2 regions of the Shewanella sp. YLB-07 genome follow, and region 1 is predicted to be linked to the other one. Evidence: riboswitches for the same ligand, from Rfam matches in the RefSeq annotation. Region 1 holds a riboswitch; the other holds the start of a gene.
What was found. Region 1 has a riboswitch for thiamine pyrophosphate ahead of FS373_RS03855 (TonB-dependent receptor). Riboswitches for the same ligand answer to the same signal wherever they lie in the genome.
Positions count from the first base shown of each region.

Region 2: linked by a shared signal. The riboswitch ahead of thiC (phosphomethylpyrimidine synthase ThiC) and the one ahead of FS373_RS03855 (TonB-dependent receptor) in region 1 are both predicted to bind thiamine pyrophosphate.

Region 1 is NZ_VOQB01000001.1:952,499-959,959, reverse strand. Features, by position in the region: gene FS373_RS03870 (phosphotransferase) at 1-914, opposite strand, end outside; gene pnuC (nicotinamide riboside transporter PnuC) at 967-1,608, opposite strand; gene FS373_RS03860 (hypothetical protein) at 1,713-1,973, opposite strand; gene FS373_RS03855 (TonB-dependent receptor) at 2,099-4,273, opposite strand; TPP riboswitch at 4,372-4,489, opposite strand; gene FS373_RS03850 (YcfL family protein) at 4,628-5,017, opposite strand; gene FS373_RS03845 (PaaI family thioesterase) at 5,178-6,200, opposite strand; gene hinT (purine nucleoside phosphoramidase) at 6,217-6,573, opposite strand; gene FS373_RS03835 (helix-turn-helix domain-containing protein) at 6,781-7,194, shown strand; gene FS373_RS03830 (hypothetical protein) at 7,246-7,461, opposite strand, start outside.
Region 2 is NZ_VOQB01000007.1:108,788-116,248, reverse strand. Features, by position in the region: gene def (peptide deformylase) at 172-663, shown strand; gene FS373_RS16565 (sensor histidine kinase) at 693-2,132, opposite strand; gene FS373_RS16560 (DTW domain-containing protein) at 2,306-2,836, shown strand; gene trhA (PAQR family membrane homeostasis protein TrhA) at 2,865-3,545, opposite strand; gene FS373_RS16550 (hypothetical protein) at 4,053-5,084, shown strand; TPP riboswitch at 5,257-5,356, shown strand; gene thiC (phosphomethylpyrimidine synthase ThiC) at 5,588-7,461, shown strand, end outside.

The DNA.
Region 1 (7,461 bases):
AGCAGGGACCAACAAGCGGAAAACACCCAATAGATATTGATTGCCGCTGGCAATGCTGCTTTGGCGTCAAGGGTCAAATTCGGATGATTATCCAGATAGGCGTCGATTAAAAAATGCCGTTGGGCCGTTGACAGGGCATGACTAGATAGCACGCCTGCCAGATCGAATAACGGATGTGAACTGCAGGCATATTCAAAATCTATGCATTGAAGTCGGCCATTTTTAAACAATAAGTTATGGGGGTTAAGATCTCTATGGCTGTATTGTTCCCCCAATGCGCAGGCATCGAGTTCATCTAACCATTGGCTGATGTCGTCTCTAAGCGACAGGAGTTGAAGATGTTTCTCCCGCCACTCGGTGTGCTGGCGGCACTCATTGCCCTGAGCTTGCTCATTACAAATTTTGCTCCATATATCATACATAGAAGCCTGATAAATGGACCACTGCCTGGATACACTGAGACTGTTTTCAGGACATTCTAGCCCGGCTAACTCAGTCAATAGTAGCAATAGCGCTGACTCGGCGCCGGGCCATGGTATCGACTCATCGATAAGAGGGTGCGCCGATTTTGCGGTGATCAACTTGCCCCAACTGTGCCCCTCCTCTTGCTCGATATATTCACTGAGATAATATTTATTATCATCACTGACAAAAAACAAATCTGGTGCTAGCCCCCTTTCTGCCACTATCTTCCAGTTTCTCACCTCGGCGTCGCGATCACAAATCTGACTACTCGCCGATGAGTTCACTCGCAATACCCAACTGATATGTCGATCTCGAATCAAGTAATTTTGATTACTCAGCCCCTCAGCCAACACAGAAACTGAAACAGAAGAGGACAGCACTAAGCCTGCACTTTGCAGTCCAGTCTTAACATCCTGCGGCAAACTCGTTAATAGTAAGGATTGCTTCATCACATCCAATATCTCATGCTATATCTCATGTTATATATGTCATATTCTCGATCTATTGAGCCAATGCAATTTTCTGTTCACGCATCGCCGTGCGCCATAAGAAATAACCACCTATGGCCATACCCACATACAAGATAAATAACAGTGACGTTAGCATGAGCCCTTTTTGCAGATAAAGATAGATGGAGACGAAATCGATCACCACCCAATAAAGCCAATTTTCTAGCACCTTCTTTGCAACTAAATACGTCGTCATCACAGCAAAACACGTGGTCGCGGCATCGAGGTAGGCATAGGAAGCTTGGGTATAGGTAGCCATTAAATAGCCCACGACCACTGAAATGCTAGCGGTTGTGAGTATAAGCAGAATATGGCGTCTCAGACTCCAGGAAATGACTTCAATGCCAGAATCATCTCCTTTTCCCTTTGACCACTGACGAAAACCATAGAACGCCATCGCCATGTAGTACACATTGAGCACAGACTCCATCAATAGCGACACTTTCCAGAAGAGCGCCGTGTAGATTGCCGTGCTGGCGAACGCGGCAAACCAACACCAGATATTGCCCTTCATGGCCAGTATCAGGTAGGCCGCGGCTAGCACAACGGCTACGGCCTCCCAGGCCGTTAATGCTGTTGCCTGGATTAATGCACCATCTATTGTGCTCATGAGCGCGGACCAAAAATCTATCATCACTTTTTCCGAAATAATACTTTGCTAACGTAAAACAGATGCTCGCCAGACTCTTACAAGTCAAGCGAGCATAGGCTAAACATCATATATATGACGCAAGACACTTATTGAGTGTGTGACAAATCCAACTCACCACCAATAAACTTACATACAAACACGGCCTTACCCCACTTTTCATGGGCAGCCTGCATCTCAGTCGCCAGCATAGCCATCACATCGCCATACTCACCACACACCTGAGTGGCCATGGCATTGGTCTTACGTTCAATATTTTCATAGCTATCCAGACGGTCGATAAACCATAGGATAGGATCCAGGTAGTTATCTTGCAGCGGGTAACAACTTATCTCGGCGGTTAATTTCATTTCTCGACCTCAGGTGGCACTCTTTTCAGAAGGAGCCACCACAATTAAATAAAAAACACATGTCTGCTTGCACTAGCTATGCTTTCAGCCGCTAGCGGCCGCAATTTAATCCCGTAGGGAGTGAATTACATGAACTTGACGTTAACAGTCAATCCTAACTGGCGTGGATCACCATAGCGTATATATTGCTTGTCTGCCCAGTCTTGATCTGGCTCATTACCAAAGTAAAAGCCTCGAGTGCCGTATTGCTCATCAAACAGGTTCTTGCCCCAAAGATAAGCCGACCAGACATCAGTCTCATATCCGACACGGGCATTGAAGATAGTGTAGGCCTGTGATTTTGACTCATTACTGTCTGAGTAGTAAAACTCACTCTTACCACTGGTGGTCAAGTTCGCGAACCAACCTGAATCGGTACGATAGGTCGCTCCTGCACTGTAAGTGAAGTTAGGTGAATGGGCCAGCTCACGACCGGTTAGATCCACTGTCCCACCGTACTTGTCCTGATAAGCATAATCACCATAAGCTGTCTCAAGCCAACCAAGACTCGCATACAGCTTGAGATTATCTGTCGCATACCAATTCCCTTCTAGCTCGGCGCCATAGTTGTGTGAGCTACCTGCGTTCTCGGTATACAGGATAAATTTTTGCGGCTCTTCTGGATTTTGTTGAGACGCTGAAACCTGCTGGTCGCGCCTATCCATGTAGAATAGAGAGAAATTAGTGCTGGCATCACCATCGAGCCAGCGTGATTTAAGCCCTATCTCATAATTATATAAGGTTTCGGTATCATACTCTTTCTTGTCTGACAGCTCCGCTGGCAATGACATGTTGAAACCACCCGCCTTATAACCACGAGCTATGCGCGCATAGGTTTCATGACTGCTGTTTAACGCCTTACTCAGGGCAATATGTCCGCCCCACATGGTTTCACCTGGGCTAAACTCATCACCAGCACTGTCGCTGTAATCACTGTCTCGACGTTCGACTCTAAGGCCAAAAGACAAGGCGTAACCCGCACCGAGATCTGAGTCTAACTGGCCAAATACGGCAGTATTATTCGCTTCATATTCGGCAGCAAGCGTGTCTAACCAGCCGTTATAGTCTTCAACTGTGTCGTTGTCTTCAGTTAAGCGCATACCATAAACACCCAGTAACCAATCTGTGCTACCAGAAAAGATACGTCCAGCTTCAGTTGAGCTGAATCTAAACTCTTGGCTAATGGTATTTCGCTCCCCTTCTTTATCCCAGGTATAATCGAATTGGCAAGGCTCGCCGCCACAATCGAGTCCGCCCCAGTAATCAGGGTTTGCCCAGTCACCATCATAATTATGGTGAGTCTGAGAGTTAGCATATGATGTTAAAGAAACGATTTCGAACTGCTCGGCACCTGAATAGGTAAACTTAAGCGAGCTACCTGTGGTGCGCTGCTTATCGACGCCTGGCGCGTCTGTTAGGGTATTTTCGCCATTGTTATCTAAGGTCCACACATCATAGCCATTATCATAATCGGCGTGAAGTAAGGTAAAATTAATCTCCAAATCGTCGCTGGCATACCAACGCAATTTCGCCCGGCCGGTAAACTCATCCCGGGCATTGGTATCATCGCGGTTCAGATAGAGGTTGTTTTGATAGCCGTTCTGTTGATGTTGCTGCAAAGAGACACGGTAAAGTAATTTGCCGGAATCCGTCAAAGGCCCAGAGCTAAAGCCGCTAAAAGTCGTCAGGTTATCATCCCCCACCGACACTTCAGCCCCATGCTCAAACACATCGGTTGGGTCATTACTCTTAAGGTATATCAAACCCGCTAAGGCATTAGCGCCGTAGCGCGTTCCTTGTGGACCACGCAGCACTTCTACCTGCTGCAGATCGTACATACTGGAAATCATGCCCAGACCTGACATGTCGATATCATCGATAATGTAACCAACAGATGAATTCGGCGCACCTTGGTATTCCTCCTGCTCGCCGACACCACGAATTTGGAAGTATTTAGGACGAGAGCTGCCGCCGGACCAGTTAAAGTTCGCGATGGAGTTAAGCACATCTTCAAAATGCTGCGCGCCTTCGTCTTCTATCTGCTGCTGATCGATAATCGTAATACTCGACGGCATTTTATCCAGTGTCGAGCCGCGAAAATCAGAGGTCACCACGATGACTTCCATCTCATCGGAAGGTGTCTCAGTTGGTTCAGAAGCGAAAGCGTTTGGGCTGATTAGTGCGGTCGATACCGCGAGCGCTACCGGAGAGAATCTCTTCAAGACGGTAGAATCGAAACATAAAGATTTAAGTGTAAACATAGGACCCCAAATTATAATTTTTGAGATCCGGCAACTGGAAAAGCGAGAAAGGATGTTGTGGTCGACTACAGATGTTCTTAACAGACACCTCGAAAGCATCAAACCTATTGGCCCATTCCTACGCCGGTATTAGCCGGATCAGGTTCAAAGGGTTTGTCATCTGACATCTCAGAAACTGGTATATAAGAAATAACAGTCTCACCCCTTGGCAGGCGGGATTATACATGAATAAAACAAGGTTTTGACAAAGATATGTCATCAAGTGATGAATTTACACACACTTGGATCACAAAAAACGTCAGCCTAGCTGACGTTTTTCAATTTCATTGCAATACGCATTTAATCAACAAAAGATTAATTAGAGAAAGCTTTTCTCACATATAGCTCATAGCGAACGGCATTTGCATTGGGCGCAACCGCCATAACTTGCATACGCTGCATGCCATGCAACTTCAATGATTTCCATGGGCTGGCTTCATCTTCCAAGGTAAAACCGTTTATGTCATACCAGGTAAACTTGTATTGCAGTCTTAAATCTGTGGAGACCTTACTCATGATCACCCCAGAGCCTTGCAGTAGATCGCCCTGTTGACGGGCCTTTAATTGCTCGACTCCCACTTCACGAGCGAAACTACTGTTATCTACTCTGACTTCACCGGTAGAGCTGCCCATCACACCCGCAGTGTGCTGAGCGCAAGCCGTGAAAATAAGGGCCGATGCTAAGACCAAAACGATTTTTTTCATTTCATTCGCTCCAAATTAATTTAGCCCTATGGATAAGGGCTAATCATTATCTACTTATTATAAGTGAGTGTTTATAAGAGGAGCTTAACCTAAACTCGCGCTAAGGTTAACCACCCCCAATTATCACTACTGACAATATATTTGTCAGTACCAGTCAAAATTAGTCGATCAAAAAGTGAGCCCTGGCGGTAGCGATAAGTTTCTTTCTGTTGGTTTGCCAACAGTTAATACTCACATTCGCAACCCGGCGCCCCTGTCTGGTGATCTTACATTCTGCAAAGGTATCTTTATGGTATCCCGCTCTCAAGTAGTCAATGGAAAAATCCACCACCTTAGGCACTCTTGAGGTATGCATAAACACCATGAGTTGCACAATCGCAGACATCTCCATAAAGCCGGCAATGACGCCACCATGGATAGCTGGCAGTGTAGGATTACCGATATTCTCATCTTTTGCTGGCAATCTAAACACTAACTCATCACCGAAGCGCTCCACATTCATACCGATAAAATCAGTATAGGGAACGTGAGCGAGAAGATGACCGAAGTCGTTGAGTGCTGTCGCCTGCTTGACTATTTTTTTAACATCGAGTTCTTTAACGTCTAACTCTTTTATATCAGGAGCCAAAAGATTAGATGCTATTGTCTCAAGCACACCGTTTTTAACTTCAAGGGACTCTGAAGTCTGACCTTGTTGACCTAAGAGAGCCTGACGAAACTCATCGCCAATCATTTCCGGGCTTATCCGCATAAAAGAGCCAACGGCATGTGCTATCGGGTCATCGATAGAGTCTTGATAAGCTATGGCTCGAGTGAAAGAGACGCTGGATGAAATTTTATAGCACTCGGCGAAGCCATACACTGGCTTATTGGGATCCGCAGGCTTCATGTAATCCACTCGAAGATCGAGTGTTGGCGAGAGTTCCAGTGATTGATATTTATCATAGATAGCGCAAACCACAGCACTACCACAGGCGGTATCCATCAAGGTGGTGATCACTCCACCGTGAATAACACCGGTATCCGGATAACCAATCAGCTGCTTATTATATGGCAGCTCAATGAGTACGTGATGCTCGCTGGCTTCGTGCACCTTTAATTTTAAACGGCGACATTGGGCCAGTTGATCCACAAAGCGAGTTGCGATTTGCGTCAATGGGAAAAAATCTGAATTGACCTGCATGACTATTCGCTCTCTACTAGCTGTTAATGCTTAACATTGGACCTAAAGAGCAACCACCCAGTAAGTGCATATGTATGTGAAACACCTCTTGACCGCCGTGCTTATTACAATTCATTATGATGCGATAGCCATCTTCGGCAATCCCCGCCTCTTCAGCCAATTTCGCTGCGACTGTGACCATACGACCTAACGCCTTCTCATCCGATGCTTTTACATCGTTTGTCGTCGGGATCAAATGATTTGGGATGATCAATATGTGGGTCGGCGCTCTGGCATTGATGTCTCTGAATGCCGTGACTAAATCGTCTTGATATAGGATATCTGCGGGAATTTCACGTCGAATGATTTTGCTAAAAATGGTTTCTTCAGCCATCTGACTGTCCTCTTTTCTTTAGGGTTGCCACAGTATACGCATAAATTTATAACTTGTGAGGATATGGGAGTAAAGAGTAAAAACAACCGACTACAAAATCATCCAAAAACACAAACCCACAACAAAATATACACTTGCGTACACAAGGGAGTTGACATAAGGAACTAAACCCTTTTTAATAATGGAAATTTTAAGGAAATATATTCAATGCTGACAAATAAAGAGACCGCTCTGCTCGACGCCGCTGGTGAGCTGATAAGAGAAAAAGGCATGATTGCCTTGAACATGTCCGATGTACATAAGAAAGCTGGCTACTCGAGAGCCGCTCAGTACCAATCTTTTAGTGATAAAAACTCATTGTTAGCGGCATTGTGTATGCGGGAGTTAGTTGAAAACACCACCGCCATCGAAGCGCAAAGATATAAAGAGCTATCCGGTGATTTCACTGTCGTCATTAGACCCGTAGTTTACGACTATTTGAAACTGTCAGATCGCCTGATGATAGATTCGGCCTTCTCTCAAATGTTAGCCAGTGTAGAGAGCTTACCCGATGTTGAAGAGTTTTCATTCCTGAAACAAGGATTCGCTTTCTTGCATGCTGAAAGATTGAAAGCTAAATAATCGGTCAAAAATGCGCCTGGTATCGAGTATCAGGCATTTACTTTAGCTTTATTAGGCTTTAATCAGGTAGACAACACCATCTTTTTCATAGACATTCTTAACTTCATTCCCTTCACCTAACACCACAACCTGTTGGCCTTTATCAGTTACAGCCCTACCTGCAGTGTCCAATACAATGGCAATACCCAATGCTGTCAGCATGGGAGAGCGAAAAGCATTGTAATGATGGTGATGCCTTGGAACGACCACAATAGGCGCTCTTGCAAC
Region 2 (7,461 bases), on a different contig from region 1:
GTATATTTTATACGATTCATTCATGCTATCCACATATATGCAGGAATTCAAGTTATGTGACAATAAGGTTAAAAATGAAAAGGTGACTGATGTAATTTTGACCGTTATGGAGTTGCCTTTAGCGTTTATTCGGTCATAATGGCGCCAAATTTTTCTTTATGTGATCTATCTATGGCCGTACTCGATATTTTAACTATTCCCGATGAACGTCTTAAACGCAAAGCCCGCGTAGTTGAAGATATAGACTCGGTTCAAGGTTTTATAGATGATCTGCTCGAGACCCTGTATGACACCGAAGATGGCATAGGGCTGGCGGCGACACAAGTCGGTAGTCAGCACGCCATCTTAGTCATAGATCTGTCAGAGGAAAGAGACCAGCCACAGGTGCTGATCAATCCGGAAATTATGGCAACTCAAGGTGACTTTATAGGCGAGGAGGGGTGTTTATCTATCCCTGGCTATCGCGCTAAGGTGGCCAGAAGTGAGCAAGTCACAGTCAAAGCACTGGATCGTACCGGTAAAGCGTTTGAAATAGAGACAGATACATTTTTGGCGATTGTATTACAGCACGAAATGGATCATCTGCAAGGCATAGTATTTACCGATCACCTGTCGAAACTTAAGCAGCAAATAGCACTTAAGAAAGTGAAGAAGTACGGCTGAGTAAGTTACTGCTTAAGGGTTTGCTCGACTCAGCTTGTTGATGCCTCATAGTTTTGCTCTTTCATGGCATGAAGACGCTCTATTTTTACCGTCTCCATGAGGTTTAAGGGCAAGTTAAAGCTGATACATAGCCCTCCTCTGAGATGGTTTTTGGCACTCACTTCCCCCCCCAGTAATTTAAGGCTCTGTTTAACTATTGCGAGTCCCAATCCGTATCCCCCCTGACTAGAGTGTCTGGCTTCATCCATTCTGGTGAAGGGGTTGAAGAGGTTTTCTAATTTGTCTTCCGGGATCCCGGGACCGTCGTCTTCTATATCAACGACCAGATTGCCGTCATTGATACGCGAACTAATGATAACAGTACAGGTTTCACCCGCATATTTAAGCGCATTTCTCAGTACATTATCTAAGGCTCGAATGAGAAAGTTGGCGTCAGTCTGGATATTTAAGTCGTGGGTAAACTCAGTCCAGGTGATGGTTTGCTCAGCTTTAGCTTCAAACTGGATATCTGCCAAGACTCTAGAACGAATATGGCTTAAGGCAACTGAAGCGTAGGTCAACTCTACGTAGGCATTATTGAGTCGACTGTAATCTAAAATACTATTGATAAGGGAGGCCATCTGATGATTTTCTTGCTCTAAGCGTTGTATAAATTTGTGCTGTTCAGGGCTCGCTTGCCTCGCTAAGAGGTGTAGTGCTAGCTCCTGCCTGGCTAAGGGAGTCCTGAGTTCATGGGATACATCCCTCAATAAGCGCTTCTGATTTTGCATCGATTGCTGTACTTGTTCCGCCATATGATCGAACTCTGTGGCGAGGTGATAAAATTCAGGTTCTTTAACTGAGAAATGCTGGGCGATCCTGGTGTCTAATCGACCACTGGCCAAGGCTTGTGTGCCTAATTTCAAATGTTTAAGCGGTGTAATTAAGTATCTGGTCAAAATGGAAGTGAATACCAGTAATACAGATATTCCCACCAGAACGCGAATAACCCAAAGGCTTTGGGTTAGCTTTTGAGCCGGGTGTAGCTCGGGCTTTAACTGCACCACTAGAGTCAAGGGGCCATTGAAATAGGTGGCATTAGGCAGAGGAATACCAATCAGAGGCTTTCTGACACTGTTTCCCATAGGCAGATGAAGTTGCCGCATATATTGTAATTTGAAGATGAAATGGGGATGCAATTCTGATTTTGTGATGGATTTGAGGTCTTTGTCTAACACATAAACACGGAATTCCTGATTTTGTTCCCATCTTGTTAATGCTGTTAGAGCATCATTGTTGACTAATTCGGTTGCCTGATTAGCCAAGTGAATAATTTGAGCCTGAGTAGATTGAGGCAGAGTCAATAAGCGGTTGATCACAACCCTTTCAATCCCTGTAGCGATAAGTAAAATAGCCAATAGAGATAAGGCAAAGTAACTGAATAGTTTCACTTGTAGGCCTGAGAATAGACCCGTTATTGGTATGGACATAATTCGCTATAACTGTATTTATTGGAATGAGAATTGTTATCGTTAGATTTTATCTCACAGTAGATGATTTTCCTAGTACAAGAGAGTAAATAGGTGAGCTGTCACTGCTTATACAGTTTTCGTATAATGACTTTCCTATTTTCATGCATGAATAATGATAAGAGTAAAAATAGATGAACTTGGTCTTGTTAACGCATCAAAGAGAAGTAGATCGCCCAACCAACACAGGTTTACTTGCATTAAACGCTTTTCCTCAATGGTGTAGGCGGATCATTTGGTCTAGGGTGTCTCCGGATCTAGCCTTGATAGAATTAATTCGCAGCCATAGAGCCGCGGTACTTTTTCCAAGAACTAAAGATCTATGTCTCTCAGAAGGAAGTTGTGATCCAGATGGAAAAGATGGGCCAGTGCCTATGGAAAATACTCAGGCTCAGCTCTATCTCGAGCACATGCCTGATACGCTCATTATATTAGATGCAACTTGGCAAGAGGCCCGTAAGATGATGAGGCAAAGTCCTTATCTTAAGGCTGCTGATAAGTTTGCTTTAACTGAGCAGGCGGATTCAGGCTTTACTCTGAGACGTAATCAAATAGAAGGGGGATTGTGCACCCTAGAGTGCATCATCGGCCTACTCGAGTTAAAGAATCATCATGAAGAGGCTGAGCTGTTAAAACAAGCCCTCATTGATTTTCAAGCAGGCTGACAGTCTGGATAAATCTAAATTCTACGGCTTATATCAGTGTTAAGTATACACAGAGAAAGTGACTTACCGCACCAGCGAGCACAAATAGATGCCATATTGCGTGGTTATAGGGAATGCGTTTACCAACATAGAATATCACCCCAAAACTGTAAAGTAATCCGCCCAAAATCAATAACTGAAAACCTAGAACTGTCATCGAATCGATCAGCTCACTCATCACGGTTGCGCACAGCCAGCCCATTAATAAGTAGAGGGCAACGCTCAGCTTCTTGAAACGATTAATAAACCGAGTTTTGAATAATACTCCACCGAATGCCAGGGACCAGATGGCGATGAGAATAATATTAGCCTTGGTACCATCCAGGGCGATAAGCATCAGAGGAGTATAGGTACCTGCGATTAAAAAATAAATGGCGCAATGATCTGCAATCTTAAGTCTGAGTTTCCAAACAGGAGAGGAAACCGAATGATATAAAGTTGAGCAGGAAAAAAGTAAGATAATGCTGGCACAGTAGATAACCAGCCCAAATAATTGAATGCTATCGAGTGTTTGCTGGCCTTTTATCAGAGAGAGTGCAAGCCCGATAATCCCCGCCACAATACCCAGACCATGGCTTATGCTGTTAGCCATCTCTTCTTTATGACTATAGCCGCTGCTATTAACTGAGACAGTTGATACTTGCTGGGCCAATGATTCTTCTAGTGGCATATATACCAATTCCATTAAATTTATGGTTAATTCAGAGCTCTCTCAGGGTTGTTAATTCAAGGCGCATTGTTGAGGAAATGGTTATTCCCTTTTAAGACAACACAACACAACACAACACAGAAGTAGCAGTCCTGAGAAGCTCACGTAGTGCGGCTTTAAAAACACTTTATGCTGCGCAAGTGGCTTTCGATATAGAATAACTATTAGCTTCAATCCCCTTACTTGCCTACAGCGTTTTTAACTCCCGCTGAATGACCACTTACTTAATGGAACTGATATTTAAGTTTCTCTTAAATCGTTTCGGTGGAGTCTAACAGTAAATTCAGCATAAAACCACACTTGAGCGTACACGTGTAAGCTAAGTTTTATTCGTCAAAATGAACTTTCTGTCTTATTTGTAATCTGATTTTTATTGATATTGAGTCCAGAATGAAATCCTGGTACTGACTGATTCGCTGCATTTGAAGTGAAATGAACAAACAATGATAAACCACAGGGATGATATTATTGAAAGCGTTTCGCGTAGAGGAAGTTCTACTTAATGAAAACAAGGAAGGACTGAAGGGGGTAAAGGCGGATAAGTGCGCCGTGAATCTCGATATTCAGTTTGATACCTCCTTCGAGCCTCAAGAGCTGAATCATGAGCTCAGGCCATTTATCTTATCTGCTAATGAGCATACTGATCTTGTAGTAAATAAGCGCAGGATTTCTTGGCTATGGGTGAGCGTTCTGGTCATTAGCGGTCATCTGGCCCTGGTGCTCACCTTAGATATCCTCTGGACCTCCGCTCCCTTGTTATACCCGCAAGATAAGATCTATGGCATTAAATCTGAAGCACCTCAATTAAAAGGTCCTCAATTGAAAGCCTATATGTATTATCAAGCCCCTGTGATAAAGAAAGGTCACTCTGAATTAATCGATAATAGAGTGCAGGAGCCTAATCGTGCAGCAGCTGTTTTGACAGAGAGTGACGTGTCTCAAGTTCAGCTTAAGCCGAAATCAAAGCAGGCCCCCTTTGTACAGGACCCCGTTGGAATAGAAGCTAAACAATCTCTGGCTAAGCAAGAAGATGTTTTCAAGCCAAAGAAAGCTTCTTCTATGAGTCAATCTTCCTATTTCTTCTCCCCGGAACAAGAGAACAATGACGAGAACGATAGGCTTAATATTTCAAGTTTTAGTGCCTCTACCCAAAAATACCTTTCTCGCCAGAGAGAGGCGGCTCTGGGTGAGTTTTTTGTCGAACAAGCTAATCAATATACCCGAACTAAAACGCTCAGTGAGATGGATGGTGAGATGATCATTCTCGAACTCCCTGAGATAGATACCTGGAGTGATGCTGAGACTCTAGATAGTGAGTTAGATCCAAATCGAATCGTTAAACAGGGAGATACCTGCTATCGAATCGTTAAAACCCCCAATCCAATTAATCCCCATGCCGAGAATCTTGGCTATCCATTTCGCTGTGATGGTGACTCAGTTGTGGCGGCGTTAACGCGAGCGATAGCAAAAAGAGTGCATAAAAGGCCTATTAAGTCATAATTTTAATGATGAAATAATTTAATGACTAATTAGTAACTTCAACTTAAATATTGCAAATTAAATTACATTGCCAATAAATACAAATATTTAACTTTTAAGTTGTCATGATTTTTTTAGATTTGGTATCTTTACAAAAACCTTGTTAACTTTGATGTTTTAAGATTATACTTCTCACATCTTGTCGGAGTGCCTAATTGGCTGAGACCGTTTATTCGGGATCCGTTGAACCTGATCAGGTTAAAACCTGCGAAGGAAACAAGCATGATAATGTCCATAAATCGTGTGAATTTTTGTATTCATTGAATCATGATATTTTGATTCAATAGCTGCTAATTTTAGTGCCATCGCCTCAATTTTTTGAGCCGACGATCTTGAGTCTTAGTATCTGGTTTTCAGAATAGATCCGTTTATTGTCATTATCTGTGACTTCGAGACTTCGTTCTCGTGTCTGCTATTCAACTCTCCAGGCAAGCAACTTCATTTCAATTAAAGTGAGATTGCTTATGTCAAACCGCCGCGAAACCCGAGCTCAAGCTCAAGAGTTCATCGATACCCTAAAGCCGCTACAGCACCCTAATTCTGAGAAAGTTTATCTAACCGGTAGTCGTGAAGATCTCCGTGTCGGTATGCGCCAAATTCTCCTGTCCGATACCATGGTGGGGGGGACTGAGTCGGATCCTATCTTGGAGCCCAATGCGCCGCTAAGAGTCTATGACTGCGCCGGGCCATATTCAGATCCCGATGCCGATATTAATGTCCGCAGGGGTCTGGATAAATTCAGAAATAACTGGATTGTAGAGCGTGACGACACTGAGCAACTTGTCGGTGCCAGTTCAGGATTTACTCAGCAAAGACTTGCCGACGATGGCTTAGATCACCTGAGATTCGATTCTTTGCTTCCTCCAAGAAAGGCGAAACCGGGTCAGTGTGTCACTCAGTTACATTATGCCAGACAAGGGATTATTACCCCTGAAATGGAATATATCGCCATTCGCGAAAACATGGCCCAGTCAGAGATAACCGACGAGGTATTGACCCGGAAGGCTCCGGGTGAAAGCTTCGGTGCCTCGATTTCAGAGCCTATCACCCCCGAATTTGTCAGAAGTGAGATTGCCCGAGGCCGTGCGATTATTCCGTTGAACATCAACCATCCAGAAGCTGAGCCCATGATCATAGGCCGGAATTTTCTGGTTAAGGTCAATGCTAATATCGGTAACTCGGCGGTGACTTCATCTATCGAAGAGGAAGTCGAAAAGCTGGTCTGGTCTACTCGTTGGGGCGCGGATACTGTGATGGACTTGTCCACCGGCCGTTATATACATGAAACCCGCGAGTGGATCATTCGTAACTCTCCGGTTCCTATCGGAACTGTGCCTATCTATCAGGCCTTAGAGAAGGTGAACGGTGTCGCCGAAGATCTGACCTGGGATGTGTTTAAGGACACCTTGATTGAGCAGGCTGAGCAGGGCGTCGATTACTTCACCATTCATGCCGGTGTATTACTGCGTTACGTGCCTATGACGGCAAATCGCCTGACAGGTATAGTCTCACGCGGTGGCTCCATTATGGCAAAGTGGTGTCTGTCCCATCATCAGGAAAATTTCCTCTATGAGCACTTCAGAGATATCTGTAAGCTTTGTGCCGCTTATGATGTGTCCTTATCTCTCGGGGATGGTATGCGTCCGGGCTCCATCGCCGATGCGAATGATGAGGCACAGTTTGCCGAGCTTGAAACCTTAGGCGAGTTGGTTAAGATTGCCTGGGAGTACGATGTGCAGACCATCATAGAAGGCCCTGGTCACATTCCCATGAATCTTATTAAAGAGAACATGGAAAAACAGTTAGCAGTGTGTGATGAGGCCCCTTTCTATACCTTAGGCCCACAAACGACTGATATCGCACCTGGGTACGATCACTTTACCTCTGGCATTGGGGCGGCGATGATCGCCTGGTTTGGTTGCTCCATGCTCTGTTATGTGACGCCTAAAGAGCACCTTGGATTACCAAACAAGGAAGATGTAAAGCAGGGATTAATCGCCTATAAGATTGCGGCTCATGCCGGTGATGTGGCTAAAGGACACCCGACGGCGCAAATTCGTGACAATGCCTTATCCAAGGCTCGTTTCGAGTTCCGCTGGGAAGATCAATATAACCTGGGACTGGATCCACAAACCGCCAAAGCCTATCACGATGAATCTCTGCCTCAGGAATCGGCCAAGGTGGCTCATTTCTGCTCCATGTGCGGGCCTAAGTTCTGTTCGATGAAGATCAGCCAAGAGGTGCGTGAATATGCCGCGGCCCAGAAGCTTGAAATGCAGACCAATGACGAGTTTAAGGCGAGAAGCACGGCCGATTTAAGCTCTGATATGGATAGAGA